DNA from 4 places in the Xenorhabdus sp. TS4 genome. Region 4 is predicted to be linked to each of the others. Evidence: predicted binding sites of a transcription regulator. Region 4 holds the regulator's gene; each other region holds the start of a gene.
What was found. Region 4 encodes PurR, which represses purine synthesis genes. Its sites were predicted from a motif close to CANGCAAACGTTTGCNTG; they were not measured.
Positions count from the first base shown of each region.

Region 1: the regulator PurR is predicted to act here: its motif matches at 2,646-2,663, upstream of Xets_RS03440 (NCS2 family permease).
Region 2: the regulator PurR is predicted to act here: its motif matches at 1,531-1,548, upstream of purE (5-(carboxyamino)imidazole ribonucleotide mutase).
Region 3: the regulator PurR is predicted to act here: its motif matches at 1,703-1,720, upstream of purL (phosphoribosylformylglycinamidine synthase).

Region 1 is NZ_NKHQ01000004.1:26,772-30,486, forward strand. Features, by position in the region: gene Xets_RS03430 (aminoglycoside adenylyltransferase family protein) at 50-832, opposite strand; gene glk (glucokinase) at 1,020-1,988, opposite strand; gene Xets_RS03440 (NCS2 family permease) at 2,731-3,715, shown strand, end outside.
Region 2 is NZ_NKHQ01000014.1:65,821-69,535, forward strand. Features, by position in the region: gene ppiB (peptidylprolyl isomerase B) at 258-752, shown strand; gene lpxH (UDP-2,3-diacylglucosamine diphosphatase) at 770-1,492, shown strand; gene purE (5-(carboxyamino)imidazole ribonucleotide mutase) at 1,671-2,195, shown strand; gene purK (5-(carboxyamino)imidazole ribonucleotide synthase) at 2,192-3,265, shown strand; gene Xets_RS08975 (CynX/NimT family MFS transporter) at 3,671-3,715, shown strand, end outside.
Region 3 is NZ_NKHQ01000006.1:194,491-198,205, forward strand. Features, by position in the region: gene purL (phosphoribosylformylglycinamidine synthase) at 1-1,619, opposite strand, end outside; gene mltF (membrane-bound lytic murein transglycosylase MltF) at 1,885-3,393, shown strand; gene Xets_RS05090 (Ig-like domain-containing protein) at 3,464-3,715, opposite strand, start outside.
Region 4 is NZ_NKHQ01000079.1:60,284-63,998, forward strand. Features, by position in the region: gene punR (DNA-binding transcriptional activator PunR) at 1-820, shown strand, start outside; gene purR (HTH-type transcriptional repressor PurR) at 824-1,849, opposite strand; gene sodB (superoxide dismutase [Fe]) at 2,354-2,932, opposite strand; gene Xets_RS16375 (Grx4 family monothiol glutaredoxin) at 3,297-3,671, shown strand.

The DNA.
Region 1 (3,715 bases), on a different contig from region 4:
GTTTAAATTTGATCTGGCAATTGTTCGTTTTGTTTCAGTGATTGTCAGATCAAGTCTGAGTCAATACACATAGATTCGTTAGTACACAATCGTGCAGCAAACTTACTGTGAGCTGGAGTTCTTGCTGGCGATTTAGCCAATCTTCTTCATACCCTCGCAAATAGGTCTCCCGCGCATCGGTTAAAACTGTGGCCTGTATAGCTGGAAGACGAGCAGCCGCCCAATCGGCAGCAATATCCTTAGGGACAAACTCTCCAGTCACTAATGTCCGCCACATACGCGCCAGCGTTAGCAGAACATTGCGTTCATCTCCCTGTAGCGTCTCAATTAAATTCGGCAGGATATCCTTAATAGCTCGGTGAATGTCTGATTTCGGAACAGCTGGTAGAAGACTGCTTGCGTTAGGGCCGACCAGAGGTATTGCTTCCTGTCGTGATTGAGCCAACACCAAGGTAAGTTCTGGATCACAAACCGGCTTGGGAATTTCTCCCACCTCATATTCGTGACGTAGCCACTCGCCGTAAATGAATTCACTCCGGGCAGGGTAAAGCGATGCGGCGAGATCGGCGCGCAATAAAACAATCAGTTCAACAGGGCGACGTCCATCAGGATCAGAAGGATATCGGCCCGATATCATCATTAAATCGGCAGCAAGACATTTCCGAACCTCAGGTGTCATCGGTTGGTCAATGATCACAAGCAAATCTACGTCGCTGTGGGGGCGAAGGCCACCAACCACAGCCGAACCATGAAGGTAGACAGCTACGAGCGATTCCGCTAATCGCTTCTGGACGATCAACAACGCCTTATCTGCTTCGGAAGGAATAGCCACTAAACAGCTCACTCATCTTGGATAATGTTTCTGAGGATATTATCTCTTCATGCGGTTCCGTCAACTAGGTTTCCGAATACCAGAAAAACCTTACTCATAAAATACTCATGCTAAATATTGCTCAAAATTATTACCAGAAAATCAAACAAACAACTAGCATGAGCGAATATAAATATTTCGGATTTATTTACCCAATTGCTTTGCCCAGCAATTGGCGAATATAAGATCCCGCACCCAATAATCCCGGTTTATCATGGGTAATCAGATACACAGGAATATCTTTTAAATAGTCTGTAAATCTGCCTTTGTTTTCAAACCCTTGTCGGAAACCTGATTTTTGGAAGAAATCAAAGAAACGTGGGACGATCCCACCTGCAATGTAAACACCGCCAAATGCACCAATATTCAGCGCTAAATTCCCACCAAAACGTCCTAACGCGGTACAGAAAAGTTCTAACGCCTGTTTGCAGATAGGACAATTTCCATTCAGCGCACGGTCAGAAATATCGCGAGGGGTAAGATCTTCGGCGATTTGACCGTTGAGTTTTATCAGGGAACGATAAATATTCACCAAACCAGGGCCGGAAAGGACCCGTTCGGCGGAGACATGACCATATTCTTCGCGTAGTACGCTCAACATATGATCTTCTTCCGTACTATCTGGCGCGAATTCTACGTGACCACCTTCACCAGGTAAGCTCATCCATTGGCTGCCTGTATGAACAAGATGCGCGACTCCTAACCCAGTTCCTGCACCGTAAACCGCAATAGGGCGTTTAGCCTGAGGTTGCTTTCCACCAATCTGAATTACATCATCTGCTCCCAGAACCGGAATGGCGAGGGAAACGGCAGTAAAATCGTTAATCACCTCAAAACGTTCCCATCCCAGCGATGCTTTCATTTGGCTAACAGAAAAACGCCAACTGTGGTTGGTCATACTGATCACATCATCCGTCACCGGACAGGCAATAGCGATACAGCCATATTTGACTTCACAGTTCTGCTGTTTTAAATATTGGCGGATAACAATTTCGAGCGATTCATAATGCGCGCAGGGATAGAATTCGACCGCGCTCAATAGCCCGGTATCTACATCACATAATGCCAGACGTGCATTTGTACCGCCGATATCACCTACCAGAGCATAAGTTGTCATGGTTTATCTCCTTAATTCTTACAGAAATCCTAATGAACCAGTCAAAAGTCGAATTGAGGGGATTTTACACAAGGTCAGGCCTAAAGGCCGCATAAAAATGTGTTGATATGGTGCAGGAGTTAGATAATTTTTCATCGGACGTATATCCTTTAGCTTTCGAGTTACTGTTTTATTGGTTGTGTGCTTTCACCCTGTCAATGATGCGATATGACTGGGGAATTGTTCCTTTGACACTGAATTGTAACTTGAAAGCCTTGGGTGATAGATAATGGATATTGTTGATATGGTTTATATCAATGACATCGCAGATTTGCACAAAATATAGACGATTGCAATATTTCCTACGGCAAAACATTCTTGTCCTCAATCAGTAGTACCACCAGAAAGTTGTGCAAAAACTGTTTAAGGCACATTATACATATCTTCGTCATTATTGAGTAAATATGCATCAATGTTAACCAATTACCCTGTGAATATACAGAATACAGAGCATGAGTTTTATCATCTTCGATATGATTATTGCTTGATTCTTATCCCTGATTCACTGGATAATCGTCCGCCTCAAATTTTCTCACAGTTTCTTTACTCAAAGAGACAAACGATTGCGCAAACGAATGGCTGAACAAATGAACACGGCATTGATTTTTATTATCTTGTGACGTAATCGTTTTCGTTTGAAGAGGTGAAGAAATAGAACGAGCGCTTTTTAAAGCGATATATTTAACAGAAGCAGGGGAAAAACATGTCTGGTATGCAGGCACCAACTCAATGCAAACTCGATAGGTATTTTAAGATTACTGAACGCGGATCGACGGTACGTCAGGAAGTTCTCGCTGGTTTAACGACATTTTTGGCAATGGTCTATTCCGTTATTGTGGTACCAGGGATGCTTGGGCAAGCCGGATTTCCTCATACCGCCGTGTTTATTTCTGTTTGTCTGGTGACCGGTATCGGTTCGTTATTGATGGGGTTGTGGGTTAATTTGCCAATGGCTATTGGTTGTGCGATCTCGTTGACTGCATTTACCGCATTTAGCCTGGTATTAGGGCAACAGGTAAGCATTCCCGTGGCTCTCGGTGCGGTTTTTCTGATGGGATGTTTGTTTACGTTAATTTCAGTAACGGGTGTGCGAGCGTGGATTTTGCGTAATATGCCAATGGGTATCGCACATGGAACAGGTATTGGCATCGGGTTGTTTTTATTGTTGATTGCAGCCAATGGCGTTGGTTTGGTGGTTAAGAACCCAAACGCTGGCTTGCCTGTGTCCTTTGGTTCATTGACGTCATTTCCCGTGGTGATGACGTTATTGGGGCTGGCGGGAATTATCGGTCTGGAACGGAAGAAGGTGCCGGGAGGTATCTTGCTGATGATTATCGCAATTTCTATTATCGGCTTGATTTTTGATCCAGCCGTTAAATATCAAGGATTCTTTAAATTTCCTACACTGGGGGAAGATGGCCTGTCCCTGATGTTCAGTATGGATATTATGGGAGCCTTACAGCCTATTGTATTACCCAGTGTTTTGGCGTTGGTAATGACAGCGATATTTGATGCGACGGGGACGATCCGGGCTGTGGCGGGACAAGCAAATTTATTGGATAAGAGAGGCCAGATTATCAATGGCGGCAAGGCACTGACAGCAGATTCTGTCAGTAGTATTTTTGCTGGGGTTATTGGTTCTTCCCCCGCAGCGGTTTATATTGAGTCTGCCGCAGGAACCGCTGCTG
Region 2 (3,715 bases), on a different contig from region 4:
AAAATTAATGTACGTGTAATAAAATCAAATGAATTGGCTGATTATAGGCTTCTTTATCAGCAAGATAAATAAACGAGAATATAGAGAAGCCAGATGAGATATTTCACCTTGATATGCAATGCTTTGCAAGTGCCGTAAACCGCGTTGTATTGATACGTCCCAGAGTACTGACTCAAAATCTGAGATATGATATAACAGCGATTGTTCCGAATCCCCTAAATACAGGGTCAATCAAAACTATTACTAGGATTTTTATTATGGTGACTTTCCACACCAACTTTGGCGATATCGTAATCAAAACCTTCGCTGATAAAGCACCTGCAACTGTTGAAAACTTCCTGAGTTACTGCTCGGAAGGTTTTTATGACAACACAATTTTTCACCGTGTTATCAATGGATTCATGATTCAAGGCGGTGGCTTTGAACCAGGCATGAAGCAGAAAACAACTAAGGCTCCTGTCAAAAACGAAGCCAACAATGGCCTGAAAAACAGCCGTGGCACTATCGCTATGGCACGCACCAATGATCCGCACTCTGCAACTGCCCAGTTCTTCATTAACGTTGTAGATAACGATTTCCTGAACTTCCGTTCAGAGCGTCCAGATGGATGGGGTTACTGCGTATTTGCCGAAGTTGTTGAAGGTATGGACGTGATTGATAAAATTAAAGGTGTTTCCACTGGTCGCAGCGGTATGCACCAAGATGTACCACATGAAGATGTGATCATTGAACGTGTTACTGTTGGCGAATAATTGCTGTTAAACGCTACATGAATACACTGTTTATTGCAGACTTGCATCTCAGTGAACAAGAGCCGGCAATTACTGCCGGTTTTCTGCGTTTTTTACGTGAGGATGCAATCCACGCTGAAAGTCTTTATATCCTCGGTGATTTTTTTGATTACTGGATTGGTGATGATGATCCCAACCCATTGCATACTAAAATCGCCCAGGCACTTAATGGATTGAAACAACAAGGTATTCCCTGTTATTTCATTCATGGCAATCGTGATTTCTTGCTCGGTTCCCATTTTGCCAGAGAGAGCGGCTTGATTCTGCTACCACAGGAAAAAGTGCTGGAGTTGTATGGTAAACGTATTTTGATTTTGCATGGCGATACACTATGCACCGATGATATCAACTATCAGCAATATCGTAAGCGAGTGCATACTCCGTGGATACAACGGCTATTCCTGTTTCTCCCTTTATTTATCCGCTTGAAAATTGCCGCTAAAATGCGAGCGGGTAGCCAATATGCTAACAGCCAAAAATCCACATCTATTATGGATGTCAATCAAGAGGCTGTTATCGAACATTTTAAAAAATATCAGGCAGATTGGATAATTCACGGGCATACTCACCGCCCCGCAATACACGATATTCAGTTTGGCGATAAAACCGTGCATCGTGGTGTATTAGGAGCATGGCATGACCAAGGTTCGATGTTCAAAGTTACAGAAACGGCTATTGAGTTGATATCCTTTCCCTTCTAAGCTCCTTTACTTATTTTGTAAAAATCGACAGATCAAACGACGCAAACGTTTTCCTTATGCAATTAGCGTGATATGATCCGCCATCTGAAATTTCATCTTTGTTCTGGTAGATACCCAATACAGGAGCATCTGATTTATGACGTCCAGCTCTGATCCCACAATAGCTATTACTCCGACAATGACTTTTCCAACAGAAATAGAACCCCAAAACCACGCTAAAATCGCCATTATCATGGGTTCTAAAAGCGACAGGGCAACAATGCAACATGCGGCCGATATCCTGACCGATCTCGCTATTCCTTTTCATGTTGAAATTGTTTCGGCACACCGAACACCAGATAAACTTTTTCGTTTTGCAGAACAGGCGAAAGAAAATGGTTTTGATGTCATTATCGCTGGTGCAGGTGGAGCAGCACATCTACCGGGGATGTTGGCAGCCAAAACCTTAGTGCCTGTGTTTGGGGTGCCTGTACAAAGCGCGGCGCTTAGTGGTGTTGATAGCCTGTATTCTATCGTCCAAATGCCAAAGGGCATTCCTGTTGGTACACTGGCTATCGGCAAGGCAGGAGCAGCAAATGCCGCATTGCTGGCGGCCCAGGTGCTAGCGTTGCATGATAGTGCACTGTTTCAACGTTTATCAGATTGGCGCAGCGCACAAACCCAGGCTGTTTTGGATAACCCAGATCCACGGGAGGATGCATGAAGTCCGTTTGTGTATTGGGAAATGGTCAGTTAGGCAGAATGCTGCGTCAAGCCGGTGAACCTTTGGGGATCGCTGTCTATCCTGTTGGGTTGGATGCTGAACCGGAGGCAGTGCCTTACCAAAGCAGCGTGATCACCGCAGAAATTGAACGTTGGCCCGAAACCGCATTAACCCGCGAACTGGCTCATCATCAGGCTTTTATCAATCGCGATATTTTTCCGCAACTGGCGGATCGCTTGCCACAAAAGCAGCTCATGGAGACGTTGAGCCTGGCAACTGCGCCATGGAAATTACTTTCCTCTCCCGAACAATGGCCACAACTATTTGCGGAATTAGGGGATTTTATCATTGTTAAGCGACGGACTGGGGGCTATGACGGACGTGGTCAATGGCGTATCCGGCCGGGTGATGAAACGACTCTTCCATCTGAAATTTACGGTGAATGTATTGTAGAACAGGGCATTCCATTTTCGGGGGAAGTCTCGCTGGTTGGAGCCCGTAATGCCAAAGGTGAATCAGTATTCTATACGCTAACTCATAATTTGCATCAGGAAGGTATTTTACGCACCAGTGTTGCTTTGCCTGATAATGGTGCCGATAAGCCATTTCAACAGCAAGCAGAGCAGATGTTATCCACCATCATGGATCACCTGAACTATGTTGGTGTTATGGCGATGGAGTGTTTTATTGTTGGCAATAATTTGTTGATCAATGAATTGGCTCCGCGGGTTCACAATAGCGGTCACTGGACGCAAAACGGCGCTTCCATCAGCCAGTTTGAACTTCACTTGCGGGCGATCTTGAATCTTCCTATGCCACAACCAGAAATCTTTGCACCATCCGTCATGATCAATTTGATCGGCACGGGGGTAAATCCCGCATGGCTAAGTTTGCCGCTGGTTCGTTTACATTGGTATGAAAAAGAAGTTCGTCCTGCACGTAAGGTAGGTCACTTAAATGTGACTCATGCGGATAAAGAAGCCTTGAAAACGACATTGCAAACGTTAGCTTCATTATTACCAACAGAATATCAAAGCAGCCTTAAGTGGGCACAAGAGAAATTAAGCTGATCGGTTATTTTTGATAACCAACTCTGGGCAGTGGTAATGATTAAAATCAACTACCACTTCCCATTCCTGTTAGAGATTATCGCATTCTTGACAGCGTTCGGGATAATGTGTCCACAATGGTTCTTGTCGTTTGATCTATCTCGTCATTGAGGAAATCACCGACCTTAATCTTGCTGAGATTGGTCATTCTTAATGTTTCCGGGATCAGGTTTAAAGCAATTGTCTTATTTTCTTCATCCAGTTTCACCGGTTGCAGTAAACTCTGCTACTTCTGCCATACCCTCTATATGCCCATAAAGATTGTGCCCGCCATTTTCTTTATGCATGTTTATTCGATACAGCTTTTTCTAATAAACACATAAAATAGTGCTGCTTTTAATCGTTTACATCCTTGATGGAGTCACAATGTCTATTCAACACGACAAATTTGGGCGTACTTATCAGTGGTTT
Region 3 (3,715 bases), on a different contig from region 4:
TGCAATGGACTCATGCCGGATTCATCGTTAAGAATATTGCGTAACTCAAAACGCCCGCCTCGACCGCCATCACTGACTAATTCAGGCATGGCATTTGACAAACCACCAGCCCCGACGTCATGGATAAATAAAATCGGATTTTTATCCCCCAATTGCCAGCAACCGTCGATAACTTCCTGACAACGGCGTTCCATCTCCGCATTGTCACGCTGCACAGAGGCAAAATCCAAGTCAGCATCAGACTGACCGGATGTCATTGAAGATGCCGCACCGCCTCCCAAACCGATATTCATGCTTGGCCCACCCAACACAATCAATTTTGCGCCGACCGGAATATCCCCTTTCTGAATATGTTCTTCACGGATATTCCCGATCCCGCCAGCCAACATGATGGGTTTGTGATAACCACGCAATTCTGTACCATTATGGGAACAGACTTTTTCTTCATAGGTTCTGAAATACCCTAGCAATGCTGGACGCCCAAATTCATTATTAAACGCTGCACCGCCTAATGGACCTTCCAGCATGATGTCCAATGCACTGACAATGCGATCAGGTTTACCAAAATCTTCTTCCCACGGCTGTTCAAACCCAGGAATTCTCAAGTTTGAAACCGAAAAACCGACCAGTCCGGCTTTCGGTTTAGCTCCCCGTCCGGTTGCACCTTCATCACGTATTTCGCCACCTGATCCCGTTGCTGCACCAGGCCAAGGTGAAATTGCGGTTGGATGGTTATGAGTTTCCACTTTCATTAAGATATGAGCAGGCTCTTGATGGTAGTCATAAACACCAGTTGTAGAGTCAGGGAAAAAGCGGCCAACATGAGAACCCTCCATAACCGCCGCGTTATCTTTATAAGCAGAAAGCACGTAATCCGGCGTTTGTTCAAACGTGTTTTTGATCATTTTGAACAAAGACTTGGGTTGGGTCTGACCATCAATAACCCAATCTGCATTGAAAATTTTGTGGCGACAATGTTCAGAATTTGCCTGCGCAAACATATACAGCTCAACATCCGTCGGATTGCGTCCCAACGCCTGAAAAGCGCTCATCAGGTAATCAATTTCATCTGTAGCCAGAGCCAGCCCTAATTCAATATTTGCCGATTCCAGTGCTGCCCGCCCCGATTGCAAGATATCAATCTGTTTTAACGGCGCAGGTTGCTGGTGAGAAAACAGGACTTCGGCTTGTTCAAACTGAGTGAACACACTTTCCATCATGCGATCGTGCAATAATGCCGACAACGTTTGCCATTGCCCGTCATCCATATCAATACTCTGAATATAATAGGCGATTCCCTTTTCTAAACGGACAATCTGCTTCAGTCCACAATTGCGGGCGATGTCTGTCGCTTTCGATGACCAAGGGGATATCGTGCCTGGACGAGGTGTGACTAATATTAGTTGTCCTTTAGGCTCAAGTTTGGCCAAAGAGGGGCCATATTTTAATAGCTTATTTAATTTCTCTCGCTCATCTTCCGTAATTGGGGCATTAACTTCTGCAAAATGTACATATTCTGCATAAATGTCGGTAACAGGGAGATGTTGATCTTGACACTGGGAAAGGAGCTTAGTGATACGAAATGCCGATAAAGCGGGTGAGCCACGCAGAATTTCCATAATAATAGGTTCTCTCATCTTAGAAGCAAAGCCTGACTGATGCCTCAGGGAAACAGCAAGCATTATAGAGGAATGTTTCCTCTGACGAAACCGTTTGCGTGGTGATTTATCCACCCAACAATACACTCAATAAAATGCCGAAATGGGTTTAATAGGGTTGCACATCCCCCTTTTGTTGCGCAAAATTCCCGATTACTGGAAATTTAACCATGCTATTATCTTGCACTTCACACGGTTTCCAATCGTTCGGGAAAGAGATAACTACTTGAATAACATAAAGATAAATTATTTTGTTATCGTAATTATCGCGCTCCTCTCTGCTGCCATCATCGGCCTTAATATCAATTGGCCCAATAAACAGCAGGAGCAGATAAACAAAATTCTGGCACGAGGAGAGCTACGGGTTAGTACTATCAGCTCTCCTCTGATCTCTCTTAACAGCAAAAATGAACCAACAGGATTCGACTATGAGTTAATCAAGCGGTTTGCCGATTATCTGGGAGTTAAACTTGTGATTAAGTTTCGTCCCAACATTAAGCAACTTTTTGACGACTTGGAAAACGATAAAACCGATTTCCTGGCTGCTGGGCTTATCTACAATAAAGATAGGCTGGACCAAACACGCACTGGCCCTGCCTACGCTTCAGTCATACAACAACTGGTTTATCGCAAGGGGGCGGCACGTCCACATTCGTTTGGTGATCTAAAAGGCAAACTCATCGTCACGGCAGGTTCAGCCCATGTAAGCGAACTGAAAAAGTGGAAAGAAAAGTCTTATCCTGAGTTAACTTGGGAAGAAACACCCCACAAAAATACACAGCAATTGCTCGAACAACTCTCTGAGGGAAAAATCGACTATACAATCAGTGACTCCCTCAGTTTAGCTTTGCAACAGCGTATTCATCCCAATTTGGCAGTTGCGTTTGATGTCAGTGAAGAGAATCCCCTGACCTGGTATTTAAAGCGCAATAGTGACTATAGTCTCTACTCCGCTATGCTCGATTTTTTCAGTATGTTGACTGAAAACGGTATCATGTCACGGTTACAAGAAAAATATTTCAGCCATATCGGTTCATTCGATTATTTCGATACGATTTCCTTTATTCGCGCCATCAATAATCTCTTACCAACCTATCAGCCAATTTTTCAACAATACGCGGGATCGCTTGATTGGCAATTAGTGGCAGCTATCGCATGGCAAGAGTCACATTGGGATCCACAAGCCACTTCACCCACTGGCGTTCGAGGTTTGATGATGCTCACTCGCCCGACAGCAGAATGGGCTGGAATTCACGATCGGCTGGATCCAGAAGAGAGTGTCAAAGGAGGAATGGCTTATCTGAACTATCTGATGGAGCGTTTGCCAAAAACCATTTCTGAAGATGAACGCATTTGGTTTGCCCTTGCAGCTTATAACATGGGATATGGACACCTTCTTGATGCCCGTAAATTAACTGCTGCGCAAAAAGGTAATCCAGACAGTTGGCTGGATGTTAAAACCCGTCTTCCCCTGCTCAGCAAGAAAAAATACTACGCCAATACAACATATGGTTATGCCCGTGGCTATGAAGCTTATCGCTATGTTGAAAATATCCGGCGTTACTATTTGAGCCTGGAGGGATATCTTAGGGCAAAAGCCAACCGCGAGAAAGCAGAGAGAAGCGAAGCACCAACGGATACCACCATAATCAGCACTCCCCAAACGGAAAATGCTAAAACCGACACGGCTAATACTGAAAATAATAACAAATTTAGCAGTCAAATTGGCGAATGAGAGGCGTTTTACAACTATCACAGACCACACCGATGGCCTGAAAGGTAAAACGCCTTATGAGATACAACACTTAGTGATTAACACTGCTATCAGTATCATTTCCCATGCTAGTATCAGCAAGAACTTCTGTAATGAACCAATAATCTTTACTCTGATCTTGTCTCAAAAAATATTGGTGCCCATCAATGGAAAATGGAACCAGATATTGATAACTCCTATCCCATGGATCTTGATGTTCACTTATTCGATCAGGCACACCTTCATTATATAAATAACTGACAAACCAATAATTATCGTAAAATCTTTGACCTGTGTAATAATA
Region 4 (3,715 bases):
TTCTGCTGTCAGCTATACGGTAAAACAGCTTGAAGAATGGCTGGCAGTACCTCTGTTTGAACGTCGTCATCGTGATGTTGATTTAACGGAAGCGGGGGCAATTTTTGTCAAAGAAGCGCGTTCTGTTATCAAAAAAATGAATCACACTCGGCACCAGTGCCAACAGGTTGCCAATGGTTGGCGGGGACAATTTAGTATTGCGGTTGATCAGGTAGTAAAACCAGAGCGAACGCTTCGGCTAATTTTGGATTTTTATCGCCATTTTCCAGATATTGAATTACTTATCTATCCTGAAGTTTTCAATGGCGTGTGGGATGCTTTGGTGGATGGACGGGTGGATGTCGCCATCGGAGCGACACGTGCTGCCCCTGTTGGTGAGCGATATAGCTTCAGGGATATGGGGTTCATGCCTTGGTTGTGTGTAGCCAGTCCTGAACACGAACTGGCAGTAATATCGGGAAAATTGAATGATGACCAAATGCGGCCTTATCCCAGTTTATGTCTTGAAGACACCTCACGCAGTTTGCCTAAGCGTGATACATGGGCTTTGGATAATCAGCGGAGACTGATTGTCCCTGATTGGGATGTTGGATTAAGTTGCTTGATGGATGGATTGTGTGTAGGTATGGTGCCTAAACACCGTGCGCAACCGCTGATCCGTAAAGGCAAGTTGATTACACTTGAACTTGAACAACCATTGCCTGACAGCCCATGCTGCTTAACATGGTCGCAAAAAAGCCATTCACCGGCATTAAGCTGGTTACTTGATTATCTGGGGGATAGCGAAACGCTTAATGCCGAATGGCTGCAAGAAAATTAACCGTCAGCGGCGATAATCGATAAAAGGTCCATCTGCAACAGAGCGCCGTTCAACAAGGCGTGGGTGGACTTCGATAGTTTGTGCATCCTCACGTTTATTGACGATCCTGTCCAGTAACATTGAAAAGGCCATTTGCCCTAAACGCTCTTTGGGTTGGTGGATGGTTGTTAATGCTGGCGTAAAATAGCGGGCATTGCGAATATTATCATAACCGATGATTGAAATGTCTTGTGGAACGCGTAATCCCAACTCATCGGCTGCACAAATTGCTCCCATAGCCATGACATCTCCACCACAAAAAACAGCAGTTGGACGATGTTTTTGATTCAGGATCTTGTACATAGCTTGATAACCGGACTCAGGTTCAAAATCACCTTGTACAATCCACTCATCCCGAATAGCGATATTGGCTTCTTTTAGTGCTTTAAGGAAACCTTGGTGGCGCCCTCCTCCAGTATTTCTTGCCAATGGCCCAGGAATAGATGCAATATCACGATGACCACGTTCAATGAGATAACGGCCAGCCAGGTAACCACCATGAAAGGCATTATCAATAATTGCATCGGTAAAATCGCCTCTGGATTCTCCCCAATCCATGACTACCATAGGAATATTACGATAGCCTTCCAACATGTTCAAAAGTTGCTCAGGATATTCTGAACACATTACCAGCAAACCATCTACTCGTTTTTGTGCCAGCATCGCGAGGTAAGCTTTCTGTTTATCAAGGTTGTTATGAGAATTACATAAAATCAATGTATAACCTTTGCTATAGCAGCTATTTTCAACCGATTCTATAATCTCAGCAAAGTAGGGTGCTTCACTTGATGTTGCCAGCAATCCAATGGATTTGGTGTGGTTAACTTTCAAGCTGCGGGCAACGGCACTGGGAGAATAGTTCAATTCTTTAATAGCGGCCCAAACTGCGGCCTTTGTATCTTCGGCGACGAAACGGGTTTTATTGATCACATGGGATACGGTTGTAGTCGAAACACCAGCGCGTTTAGCCACATCTTTAATCGTTGCCATGAAAAAAGGACTCCTGACCTTCTGGTCTAATTTATATACCCTTTATCTTTCTTGTCGGGTATAGCTATTTGTTAATCGTTTACCAATATATTTATATACAGGGTGATGGTTGGCAATAATTTAGCGGTAAACCTTGAATTTTGTCTGATCTAGCTCAAAAGTGAAAGCAATAATCGATGCTATAAAGAGTATGGATTAAATATTGCGGTATGATTTTTAGATAATATGGCAAATAACTGCTTAAAATTTAGGATGTTGAAGTGTCTTAATTTTCACATTGAGGATGTTCTATGGATACAGATCTGAAATTGGGATTATTGGCCGCCAGTAGTGCATTAATCATGATTGTTTTTCTGGGGAGCCTCTGCCTGATCTGATCAAGATCTAAAAGAAGAATTTGTAGTCCCACTTACTTTAAAGGGGGGGTTCTCCAGCATACGAAATTCCGCGCATGAAGGAAAACCTGCCCTTATTATTTCAAGCTAGTATTAAGAACGAATCTTATTAAGCCAGATTTTCTTCAACAAATTTCCAGTTGACCAGAGCCCAGAAGTGCTCTAAATATTGAGGGCGTGCATTGCGGTAATCAATGTAATATGCGTGCTCCCAAACATCAACGGTCAGTACTGGCTTATCTTCGCCAGTCAATGGGGTTGCTGCATTAGAAGAGTTAACAATAGCCAGAGTGCCATCAACTTTCTTGACTAACCAAGTCCAACCAGAACCAAAGTTTTTCAGGGCTGCGTCAGTGAATTGCTGTTTGAACTCAGCAAAAGAGCCGAAAGCATTGTTGATAGCGTCTGCTACTTTTCCGGTTGGTTCGCCACCACCATTTGGTGACAGGCTATGCCAGTAGAAAGTATGGTTCCAAACTTGTGCTGCGTTATTGAAGATACCACCTTCAGATGTTTTGATAATCTCTTCCAGAGATTTTCCGGCAAACTCAGTATCTTTAATCAGATTATTCAGGTTTACAACATAAGCGTTGTGATGTTTGCCGTAGTGGTATTCCAGGGTTTCTGCAGAAATGTGTGGTTCCAGGGCATCTTTGGCATAAGGTAATGCTGGTAATTCAAAAGACATTGCATGCTCCTTTTTATTAATATCGGGTTTTTGGCTCCGCAAACCATGGCTTAGACACTAACCATGGGCAGGGCAAATTTAAGCTTATTATCGTGTTACTATTTTGATAATTATCTTAACAACTTTTCTGCTAAATAACAGGGAAAAAGATGCTATCACGCTGCGAACTGGTGCAGAACTAAACTTAACATGGATTGAATACAGTCAGTTGGAGTGGAAATATTTAATGATCATTTACTGCAAGTCATGGCAAAAATTTGCCATATAAAGTTCACGGTAGAAAAATTAGCGTAGAAAGTGGTATTCTGAATCAATCTTTATCTTATGCTAATAAATAGCGCTTGCAGTTTTTAAGGAAGCAAAAATGACTAATATAAACACTAACACGGTTACTGATACAACGGCTGATGCAGTCATTGAAAAAATCGAACGTCAGATCAGAGAAAACCCAATTCTGTTGTACATGAAAGGTTCACCAAAATTGCCAAGCTGCGGTTTCTCTGCACAGGCAGTTCAGGCCTTATCAGCTTGTGGTGAACGTTTTGCTTATGTGGATATTCTGCAAAATCCAGATATCCGAGCTCAATTACCTAAGTATGCTAATTGGCCGACTTTTCCTCAACTTTGGGTTGATGGTGAGTTGGTGGGAGGTTGTGACATTCTTGTTGAGATGTATCAACGCGGTGAACTACAAACACTGATCAAAGAGACTGCCGACAAGTATCGTGAGCAGGAATAAGGTCAGTTATTCATCTGAATAATGGCTACTTTTCATAGCCCCAT